One region of the Bacillus nitroreducens genome, then DNA from elsewhere that is predicted to be linked to it. Evidence: a T-box and tRNA genes for the amino acid it is inferred to sense, from the RefSeq annotation. Region 1 holds a T-box; the other holds one or more tRNA genes.
What was found. A T-box is a leader RNA that pairs with one kind of tRNA and senses whether it is charged. The one in region 1 lies ahead of pheS (phenylalanine--tRNA ligase subunit alpha), so its partner is inferred to be a tRNA-Phe.

Region 1 (5,413 bases):
CTTTTTCTTTAGTATGTTTTACGTTGTGCTGCTTTTTTATGTATGTTTGTTAGGATATAATGGAAAAAGAATTGACATAAAGGAGCTACTGGTACGTTGAAACGAATTGAATCTAATAAAAATCCCCAAATAAAACAATGGAAAAAACTACATACAAAAAAAGAGCGGGACAAGAATGGCATATTTATGATTGAAGGATTTCATTTAGTTGAAGAGGCTCTAAATAATGATGCAATAATCCGTGAGTTGATTATTAGTGAAACGATTGAGATTCCAAAGAACTGGAATGTAGACAATCTGGCGATCACTATTGTAACTGATAAAATCATGCAGGAAATCAGTGATACGGATACCTCTCAAGGAGTAGCCGCTATTTGTGAGCAATATTCTAAAATAGAAGCTGATTCTTATTCCAGGGTGCTTTTAGTTGATGCTGTACAGGACCCTGGTAATCTTGGGACGATGATTCGGACTGCTGATGCAGCAGGTATAGATGCTGTGATTATTGGTGATGGAAGCGTTGATGTCTATAATTCTAAGGTGTTACGTTCTACTCAAGGCTCTATTTTTCATATACCTATTATGAAAGAGAATTTACATGAAACCATTGCACGACTTAAACAAAATGGTGTTAAAGTCTATGGAACATCTTTAAAAAATGCAATTGACTATAAAGAAGCGACTATTGGAGATTCCTTTGCACTCATTGTTGGAAATGAAGGGAATGGAGTTCATCCCGAATTACTAGAAAAGACAGATCAAAATTTATATATTCCCATTTATGGAAAAAGCGAATCACTAAATGTAGCGGTAGCAGCTGGAATCTTACTTTATCATTTGCGATAAAGGGAGGGAGACTAATTAGCGACTTTTTTGGAAGGTCAGTCATTGGAGACCCATTTCAATGGTTATCTACTTCACATATCATCATGCTAGGTGTATTGCTAGGATCAGGGGTTTTATTATATTGTTTGCGAGCAAGGCTCTCAAAAGGAAAAGACATCATACGATTTTTCCTAGCGCTTATTTTATTGATAAGTGAGTTGACTCTATATGTTTGGTACGTGCATACGGGGTTCTGGGATCTAGTTGATTCCCTTCCATTTCACCTCTGCTCCATTTCGTTAATATTAAGTATCATCATGTTATTGACGCGAAGTTATTTTTGGTTTGAGATTACTTATTTTTTAGCCATAGGAGGAGCGTTACAGGCAATGGTAACACCAGAGCTCGCCTATGACTTTCCGCACTATCGGTATTTTCATTTCTTTCTGGCTCATATTGCGATTATTCTTTCGAGTTTATATATGCTCTGGTATGAGAAGTGTAGACCAACAATTAAATCGGTGTGGAAGGCGTTTGTGGCATTAAACATACTTGCGTTTGTTGTCTTTTTCATTAACAAAGTGACAGGAGGTAATTATATGTTTCTTGCTAGAAAACCATCCAATCCGAGTTTAATTGACCTTCTTGGTCCGTATCCGTGGTATATTCTATCATTAGAAGTTGTCGCCTTCGCTATATTTTTTATACTTTATTTACCGTTTGTTTTTAAAAAGAGTGAACCTTTTAAGAACTAAGTTCGTATATAAGGATATGAACTTAGTAAATGAGGTGTTTTAAGTGTTAATATCCTATCTGTTAGTCTTTATACTGGCTGCTGTACCCTTATTCGAACTAATTGCAGTTATTCCAATTGCAATTATTGGTGGGTTGTCTCCTATACCTGTAGCAATTCTAGGATTTTTAGGAAACTTACTAACAGTTCTACTGTTAATTTTATTTGTTGATAAAATTAAGATTTGGATGAAAGCTCGAAAGCGAAAGAAGGTTCCAGTAAGAGAAGGGGAGCGAGTGGAGGCTCTAAATGGTGAAGGGATTATGACCCAAGAAAGTGTAGAGATTGATTCTGAAGTGGAGTCCAAAAAAGAAAAACGTGCACGGTCTATTTTTGACAAGTATGGTTTACCAGGCTTAACGATTCTCGGCCCATTACTCGTTGGCTCACATATCTCCGCTTTGATGAGCATGAGTTTTGGTTCGAGTAGAAAGTTAGTAACAGGCTGGATGATTGCGAGTTTATTATTATGGACTGTTGTGTTTACAGTGTTGGCAGGTTCTGGAATCAGCTTTTTTGCACCAGAAATCCAGGAAAATGGATTTTTAGTGCGTATGTTTAAATAAATATTATCGCGTTATGTTAAAATGGGTTTGATTTGCTTAACGAGAATACGTATAATATAATTTATATGCTTACATATCGTAAAAACGATGAAAGAGAAGAGTAGCTTTCCACTCACTATCTAGGGAGAAAATGCCGTGACTGCAAGCATTTTTATAGTAGAAGAAAGTGAATTCACCTCTTGAGTTGGCACCAGGACCGATCTAATCGTAAAGGTGTACCGGCATTTGCCGTTATCGAAACGAAGTGAACAATTACAATTTGTGTAGTTGTTAACAAGGGTGGTACCGCGAATCTAAACCTCGTCCCTTTTTTGGGATTGGGGTTTTTTATTTTGTCTTATTGTCTAGCTCAAGGCGCAATCGGCTCGAGGGAATAAGCCACTACGGAAGGCAAAAAAACGCCTACTGTCTATACGATCCACGAAGAACGATCGCCTTTATGCTTTTCTAAGAAAAAGGAGGAAAAACAATGCAAGAGAGATTACTTGAGCTTAAAGATGAAGCTTTAGCAAAAGTTGAAGCTGCAACGAATCTGAAAGAATTAAATGATATTCGTGTTGCTTATTTAGGGAAAAAAGGACCGATTACAGAAGTCCTAAGAGGAATGGGCAAGCTTTCTGCTGAAGAGCGTCCAAAGATGGGGGCACTCGTTAACGAGGTAAGAGAGCAAATCACTGAAAATTTAACAGCAAAACAAGAATTACTTGAAAAAGAAGAGGTTGAGAGAAAATTAGCCTCTGAAACAATTGATGTTACATTGCCTGGAAGACCAATAAAGGTAGGAGGGCCGCACCCATTAACTAAGGTCATTGAAGAAATTGAAGATCTTTTCTTAGGAATGGGATATTCGATTGCGGAAGGTCCTGAAGTAGAGACCGATTATTACAATTTTGAGGCTTTAAATTTACCTAAAGATCATCCAGCAAGGGATATGCAGGATTCATTTTATATCACAGAGGATATTCTTCTTCGTACACAAACTTCTCCAGTTCAAGCAAGAACAATGGAGAAACATAAAGGCAAAGGTCCTGTGAAAATTATTTGTCCTGGTAAAGTGTACCGCCGTGATAACGACGATGCGACACACTCTCATCAATTCACACAAATTGAAGGTTTAGTAGTTGATGAAAATATCCGTATGAGTGACCTAAAGGGAACACTTAATACATTTGCGAAAAAAATGTTTGGTGAGGACCGTGAAATTCGTCTACGTCCTAGCTTTTTCCCATTTACAGAACCTTCAGTTGAAATGGATATCTCTTGCTTTAAATGTGGGGGAGATGGCTGTAATGTATGTAAGAAGACAGGTTGGATTGAAATTTTAGGTGCAGGTATGGTTCATCCAAATGTACTTGAAATGTCTGGTTTTGATCCAAAGAAATACACAGGATTCGCTTTCGGGATGGGACCAGAGCGTATTGCCATGTTGAAATATGGGATTGATGATATTCGTCATTTGTATACAAATGATAATCGTTTCATCAAGCAATTTAGTCGGAATTAAGGAGGGAGAACAATATGTTTGTTTCATATAAATGGTTGCAGGAATATGTTGATTTATCAGGTATCAATGCAGAAGACTTAGCAGAAAAAATTACTAGAAGTGGAATCGAAGTTGAAGGTGTTGACCACTTAGGTGAAGGTATTAGCGGAATTGTTGTTGGTCATGTCCTTGAATGTGAACAACACCCGAATGCGGACAAGCTTAATAAATGTCTTGTGGATATAGGTGAAGGCGAACCTGTTCAAATTATTTGCGGTGCACCAAATGTTGCGCAAGGGCAAAAAGTCATCGTAGCAAAAGTTGGAGCCGTGTTACCAGGTAATTTTAAAATCAAAAAGGCGAAACTTCGTGGTGAGGAATCTCATGGGATGATTTGCTCACTTCAAGAGCTTGGTATTGAATCAAAACTTGTATCAAAAGAATATGCGGAAGGAATCTTTGTATTCCCACATGATGTTGAACCAGGTGCGGACGCAATAGCTGAATTAAATCTAGATGACAAAGTTCTTGAATTAGGTCTAACACCTAACCGTGCAGATTGCTTAAGCATGTTAGGGGTTGCCTATGAGGTTGCAGCAATTTTAGGAAAAGAAGTGAAACTTCCACAACCTACAGTAACAACAACAACTGAAAAAGCAGAAGACTATATATCCATTTCAGTCGAAGCAAAAGAAGACAATCCATTATATGTGGCTCGAGTAGTAAAGGATGTAAAAATTGGTCCATCTCCATTATGGCTTCAAACACGCTTAATGGCTGAAGGAATTCGTCCACATAACAATGTTGTTGATATTACGAATTATATCTTATTAGAATATGGTCAACCATTACATGCGTTTGACTATGACCGACTAGGATCTAAAGAAATTCTTGTAAGACGTGCAAAAAATGGTGAGAAGATTACAACATTAGATAATTCAGAACGTACATTAACCGATGAACATCTTGTTATTACAAATGGTACCGTTCCAGTTGCATTAGCTGGTGTAATGGGCGGGGCTGATTCTGAAGTGAAAAATGACACAACAACTGTACTAATTGAGTCTGCTTATTTTGCAGGTTCAACCATCCGTAAGTCGTCTAAAGATCATGGTTTACGTAGTGAGGCTAGTGCACGATTTGAAAAAGGCATAGATCCGAATCGCACGCGTGAAGCTGCGGACCGAGCAGCTGAACTTATGGTCGAACTTGCAGGTGGTGTAGTGCTCGAAGGTGTTGTAGCTGTTGACACACTTGATGTAAAACCAGTGGATGTTTCAGTATCTCTTGATCGAATCAATCAAGTGTTAGGAACTGACATTACAAAAGAAAAAGTAGAAGAGATTTTTACAAATCTTCAATTCGCATATACAGTCGATAATGATGTATTCCATGTTACTGCTCCTACTCGCAGACCTGACATTACAATCGAAGAGGATTTAATAGAGGAAGTTGCAAGGCTTTATGGCTATGATCAATTACCAACAACTCTTCCAGTTGGTGAATCAAATCCAGGAAGGTTAACAGACTATCAAGCGAAGCGTCGTATCGTAAGAAGATATTTAGAAGGTGTTGGATTATATCAAAGCACCACTTATTCACTTACAAGTTCTGAGAAAGTAAATAAATACGCTCTTGAAGTAAGTGAGCCAATACGCTTAAAGATGCCTATGAGTGAAGAACGCAGTGTCTTAAGATTAAGCCTTCTACCACACTTATTAGAGGTCGTTTCACATAATCTTGCTC
Region 2 (5,413 bases), 180 kb from region 1:
TTCTAAGTGCAGCGAAGTCAGACCGTGAGGACTGGTGGAGCGCTTAGAAGTGAGAATGCCGGTATGAGTAGCGAAAGAGGGGTGAGAATCCCCTCCACCGAATGCCTAAGGTTTCCTGAGGAAGGCTCGTCCGCTCAGGGTTAGTCGGGACCTAAGCCGAGGCTGAAAAGCGTAGGCGATGGACAACAGGTTGATATTCCTGTACCACCTCTTTACTGTTTGAGCGATGGAGGGACGCAGGAGGATAGGGTAAGCGCACTGTTGGATATGTGCGTCCAAGCAGTTAGACTGGTAAGTAGGCAAATCCGCTTACCGTAAGGTTGAGCTGTGATGGCGAGGGAAATATAGTACCGAAGTTCCTGATTCCACACTGCCAAGAAAAGCTTCTAGCGAGGTAAATGGTGCCCGTACCGCAAACCGACACAGGTAGGCGAGGAGAGAATCCTAAGGTGATCGAGAGAACTCTCGTTAAGGAACTCGGCAAAATGACCCCGTAACTTCGGGAGAAGGGGTGCTTTTTAGGGTGCATAGCTCTGAAAAGCCGCAGTGAATAGGCCCAGGCGACTGTTTAGCAAAAACACAGGTCTCTGCGAAGCCGCAAGGCGAAGTATAGGGGCTGACACCTGCCCGGTGCTGGAAGGTTAAGAGGAGGGGTTAGCGCAAGCGAAGCTCTGAATCGAAGCCCCAGTAAACGGCGGCCGTAACTATAACGGTCCTAAGGTAGCGAAATTCCTTGTCAGGTAAGTTCTGACCCGCACGAAAGGTGTAACGATCTGGGCACTGTCTCAACGAGAGACTCGGTGAAATTATAGTACCTGTGAAGATGCAGGTTACCCGCGACAGGACGGAAAGACCCCGTGGAGCTTTACTGCAACCTGATATTGAATTTTGGTACAGCTTGTACAGGATAGGTAGGAGCCTTGGAAGCCGGAGCGCTAGCTTCGGTGGAGGCGTCGGTGGGATACTACCCTGGCTGTATTGAAATTCTAACCCGAAGGCCTTATCGGCCTTGGAGACAGTGTCAGGTGGGCAGTTTGACTGGGGCGGTCGCCTCCTAAAGAGTAACGGAGGCGCCCAAAGGTTCCCTCAGAATGGTTGGAAATCATTCGTAGAGTGTAAAGGCACAAGGGAGCTTGACTGCGAGACCTACAAGTCGAGCAGGGACGAAAGTCGGGCTTAGTGATCCGGTGGTTCCGCATGGAAGGGCCATCGCTCAACGGATAAAAGCTACCCCGGGGATAACAGGCTTATCTCCCCCAAGAGTCCACATCGACGGGGAGGTTTGGCACCTCGATGTCGGCTCATCGCATCCTGGGGCTGTAGTCGGTCCCAAGGGTTGGGCTGTTCGCCCATTAAAGCGGTACGCGAGCTGGGTTCAGAACGTCGTGAGACAGTTCGGTCCCTATCCGTCGTGGGCGTAGGAAATTTGAGAGGAGCTGTCCTTAGTACGAGAGGACCGGGATGGACACACCGCTGGTGTACCAGTTGTCCTGCCAAGGGCATAGCTGGGTAGCTATGTGTGGAAGGGATAAGTGCTGAAAGCATCTAAGCATGAAGCCCCCCTCAAGATGAGATTTCCCATAGTGTTAAACTAGTAAGATCCCTCGAAGATGACGAGGTTGATAGGTCAGAGGTGGAAGCATGGTGACATGTGCAGCTGACTGATACTAATCGATCGAGGACTTAACCAAATAGAATTGCGAAGGCGACTGTATAGGAGCCGTAGCAAGACAAATGAATGAATGTGCGTACGTTATCTAGTTTTGAAGGAATGAAAATTTCTTCTTGCATTTTTTTGAGAAGATAGTATAATATATCTTGTCTTTATCTTATCTAGTGACGATAGCGAAGAGGTCACACCCGTTCCCATACCGAACACGGAAGTTAAGTTCTTCAGCGCCGATGGTAGTTGGGGCATTGCCCCTGTGAGAGTAGGACGTTGCTAGGTTGAAAAGATGGAGGATTAGCTCAGCTGGGAGAGCACCTGCCTTACAAGCAGGGGGTCGGCGGTTCGATCCCGTCATCCTCCACCATAATTCCTAAATGTGCCGGTTTAGCTCAATTGGTAGAGCAACTGACTTGTAATCAGTAGGTTGGGGGTTCAAGTCCTCTAGCCGGCACCATTTAGAGCCATTAGCTCAGTCGGTAGAGCATCTGACTTTTAATCAGAGGGTCGAAGGTTCGAATCCTTCATGGCTCACCATTTTATTTAAATATGCGGGTGTGGCGGAATTGGCAGACGCGCTAGACTTAGGATCTAGTGTCTTTGACGTGGGGGTTCGAGTCCCTTCACCCGCATTATGCGGAAGTAGTTCAGTGGTAGAACACCACCTTGCCAAGGTGGGGGTCGCGGGTTCGAATCCCGTCTTCCGCTCCAGAAGTTATTTACTAAATTGCCGGGGTGGCGGAACTGGCAGACGCACAGGACTTAAAATCCTGCGGTAGGTGACTACCGTACCGGTTCGATTCCGGTCCTCGGCACCATTTTAATAGTAAATGCGCCCGTAGCTCAATTGGATAGAGCGTCTGACTACGGATCAGAAGGTTATGGGTTCGACTCCTTTCGGGCGCGCCATTACGGGAAGTAGCTCAGCTTGGTAGAGCACTTGGTTTGGGACCAAGGGGTCGCAGGTTCGAATCCTGTCTTCCCGACCATTAATATAATCCATTTGGGGCCTTAGCTCAGCTGGGAGAGCGCCTGCCTTGCACGCAGGAGGTCAGCGGTTCGATCCCGCTAGGCTCCACCAATAGACTCTTAAAAGTATAATTATTTATGGCGGTGTAGCTCAGCTGGCTAGAGCGTACGGTTCATACCCGTGAGGTCGGGGGTTCGATCCCCTCCGCCGCTACCATTAATATTAAATATCTAGGACCTTTAGCTCAGCTGGTTAGAGCAGACGGCTCATAACCGTCCGGTCGTAGGTTCGAGTCCTACAAGGTCCACCAGTTACAACTTTTTATATGTGGAGGAATACCCAAGTCCGGCTGAAGGGATCGGTCTTGAAAACCGACAGGGGTGTTAAAGCCCGCGGGGGTTCGAATCCCTCTTCCTCCGCCATATTTATTTTGAAATAGTTTGTTATTAGCGCGGGGTGGAGCAACGAGCGTTGCATCATCGAAATAACTACGAGTTGTCCCGACGGATATAGCTTCTTGATTAGCTAGTAGAGGAAGGGACAGTAAATAATAAACTAGTCGCATAACAAGGTATTATATAATTTTCTATTATCGCGGGGTGGAGCAGTCTGGTAGCTCGTCGGGCTCATAACCCGAAGGTCGTAGGTTCAAATCCTGCCCCCGCAACCAAAAAAACTCTTGACACTTACTAGAAACTATCGTAAAATAGTATTTGTCTTTCTGAAAAAAAGGTCCCGTGGTGTAGCGACGAGCGACACTTCATCGAGTAAGCTACGAGTTGTCCCGACGGACAAAACATCTCGAATAAGCTAGTAGAGGAAGGGACAGTTATTACAAGTATTGTGTATTGAAAGTTTTTATTAAGAAAAAAAGGTCCCGTGGTGTAGCGGTTAACATGCCTGCCTGTCACGCAGGAGATCGCCGGTTCGATCCCGGTCGGGACCGCCATATGCAGTGGCTCAGTAGCTCAGTCGGTAGAGCAAAGGACTGAAAATCCTTGTGTCGGCGGTTCGATTCCGTCCTGAGCCACCTTACTAATTCCATAAAGATTAATGGCGGTTGTGGCGAAGTGGTTAACGCATCGGATTGTGGTTCCGACATTCGTGGGTTCGATTCCCATCAGCCGCCCCATATGACAAAATGCGGGTGTAGTTTAATGGTAAAACCTCAGCCTTCCAAGCTGATGTCGTGAGTTCGATTCTCATCACCCGCTCCAATTATTAAATGGGCCTATAGCTCAGCTGGTTAGAGCGCACGCCTGATAAGCGTGAGGTCGATGGTTCGAGTCCATTTAGGCCCACCATATATTATTCCACAGTAGCTCAGTGGTAGAGCTATCGGCTGTTAACCGATCGGTCGTAGGTTCGAATCCTACCTGTGGAGCCATTTTTGGGGAAGTACTCAAGTGGCTGAAGAGGCGCCCCTGCTAAGGGTGTAGGTCGCGTAAGCGGCGCGAGGGTTCAAATCCCTCCTTCTCCGCCATGATACTTTATATAGATGAATATTATGGCCCGTTGGTCAAGCGGTTAAGACACCGCCCTTTCACGGCGGTAACACGGGTTCGAATCCCGTACGGGTCATCAAGCGTTATGAGGTTTCCTCATGGCGCTTTTTTATTTGCATTTTACTTGAAACATTTAAGATCGTATTCTCACGGTCCAAGTGTAAATAAAACCAATAGTAGAATGACTTCAAATAAACTGTGAGAACGTATTCAACTACACTTTGTTCCAAAAGAAAAACACCCGTAAAGGTGTTTTAGTCTTGGCTAATGATATCATCTTCAATTTTTTTCCCAGGATTATCTAGATCAACATCGGAAAAGAGTCCTGGTGAGACACCACGAAACATATCAAATGCAAGTATTTTATCATCAGGTGCATCAAATAGTGGAACAACGGGGTTGCTCTTTACTTCATCTTTACGTTTCACCTTTTCCCACCTCCACTTATTATCCTCCCAGATATGACCGTAATTATTCTATCTGTTATCACCGTTTAATAAATTACCAATTCCACCTAGTATGCTACCTTCACCAGTGTTTCCTCCATTTTTAGGTGCACTAGCAAAGATTCGGTCTGCAAGACGGCTGAAGGGCAGTGACTGAACCCAAACTGTTCCAGGCCCTCTGACGGTTGCGTAGAATAACCCTTCTCCACCAAAAAAGGCTGTTTTTATTTTACCAACATACTCGATATTATAATTTACATCTTTTGTCATTCCGACTAAACAGCCTGTGTCTATACGAAGTAATTCTCCTGGTTGCAGTTCTTTTCTATGAATGGTCCCACCTGCATGTAAAAAAGCTAGTCCATCTCCTTCAAGTTTTTGCATAATGAATCCCTCACCACCGAAGAAGCCAGTACCTAATTTGCGTTGAAAGTCAATTCCAACTGATACGCCTTTTGCTGCACAGAGAAAAGCATCTTTTTGACAAACTACTTTTCCACCAAGCATGCTTAAATCCACAGGGATGATTTTCCCAGGGTAGGGAGCTGCAAACGAAACGTGTTTTTTACCCATTTGCCTATTTGTAAAAACAGTCATAAAAAGGCTTTCTCCTGTTAAGACTCTTTTCCCTGCACCAAACAGTTTTCCTATAAGTCCTCCGCTTTCAGAATCTGAGCCATCACCGAATATGGTCTCCATCGAGATTCCATCTTCCATCATCATCATCGCCCCAGCTTCTGCAATTACACTTTCATCTGGATCTAACTCGATTTCTACAAATTGCATGTCATCTCCATAAAGTTTGTATTCAATTTCATGAGCATTC

Region 2: it has a tRNA-Phe gene. The T-box ahead of pheS (phenylalanine--tRNA ligase subunit alpha) is inferred to sense a tRNA for this amino acid. The anticodon was not compared.

The regions. Positions count from the first base shown of each region.
Region 1 covers NZ_CAXHYI020000003.1:2,228,051-2,233,463, forward strand. The annotation lists gene ACWPVE_RS14675 (TrmH family RNA methyltransferase) at 97-846, shown strand; gene ACWPVE_RS14680 (YwaF family protein) at 888-1,580, shown strand; gene ACWPVE_RS14685 (small multi-drug export protein) at 1,624-2,184, shown strand; T-box leader at 2,263-2,495, shown strand; gene pheS (phenylalanine--tRNA ligase subunit alpha) at 2,654-3,688, shown strand; gene pheT (phenylalanine--tRNA ligase subunit beta) at 3,703-5,413, shown strand, end outside.
Region 2 covers NZ_CAXHYI020000003.1:2,052,827-2,058,239, forward strand. The annotation lists rRNA gene ACWPVE_RS13755 (23S ribosomal RNA) at 1-1,691, shown strand, start outside; rRNA gene rrf (5S ribosomal RNA) at 1,833-1,948, shown strand; tRNA gene ACWPVE_RS13765 (tRNA-Val) at 1,958-2,033, shown strand; tRNA gene ACWPVE_RS13770 (tRNA-Thr) at 2,048-2,123, shown strand; tRNA gene ACWPVE_RS13775 (tRNA-Lys) at 2,128-2,203, shown strand; tRNA gene ACWPVE_RS13780 (tRNA-Leu) at 2,218-2,298, shown strand; tRNA gene ACWPVE_RS13785 (tRNA-Gly) at 2,303-2,377, shown strand; tRNA gene ACWPVE_RS13790 (tRNA-Leu) at 2,396-2,484, shown strand; tRNA gene ACWPVE_RS13795 (tRNA-Arg) at 2,499-2,575, shown strand; tRNA gene ACWPVE_RS13800 (tRNA-Pro) at 2,579-2,655, shown strand; tRNA gene ACWPVE_RS13805 (tRNA-Ala) at 2,672-2,747, shown strand; tRNA gene ACWPVE_RS13810 (tRNA-Met) at 2,776-2,852, shown strand; tRNA gene ACWPVE_RS13815 (tRNA-Ile) at 2,870-2,946, shown strand; tRNA gene ACWPVE_RS13820 (tRNA-Ser) at 2,966-3,058, shown strand; tRNA gene ACWPVE_RS13825 (tRNA-Met) at 3,230-3,306, shown strand; tRNA gene ACWPVE_RS13830 (tRNA-Asp) at 3,510-3,585, shown strand; tRNA gene ACWPVE_RS13835 (tRNA-Phe) at 3,594-3,666, shown strand; tRNA gene ACWPVE_RS13840 (tRNA-His) at 3,693-3,768, shown strand; tRNA gene ACWPVE_RS13845 (tRNA-Gly) at 3,780-3,853, shown strand; tRNA gene ACWPVE_RS13850 (tRNA-Ile) at 3,864-3,940, shown strand; tRNA gene ACWPVE_RS13855 (tRNA-Asn) at 3,949-4,023, shown strand; tRNA gene ACWPVE_RS13860 (tRNA-Ser) at 4,029-4,119, shown strand; tRNA gene ACWPVE_RS13865 (tRNA-Glu) at 4,146-4,217, shown strand; gene ACWPVE_RS13870 (hypothetical protein) at 4,396-4,569, opposite strand; gene ACWPVE_RS13875 (TIGR00266 family protein) at 4,618-5,413, opposite strand, start outside.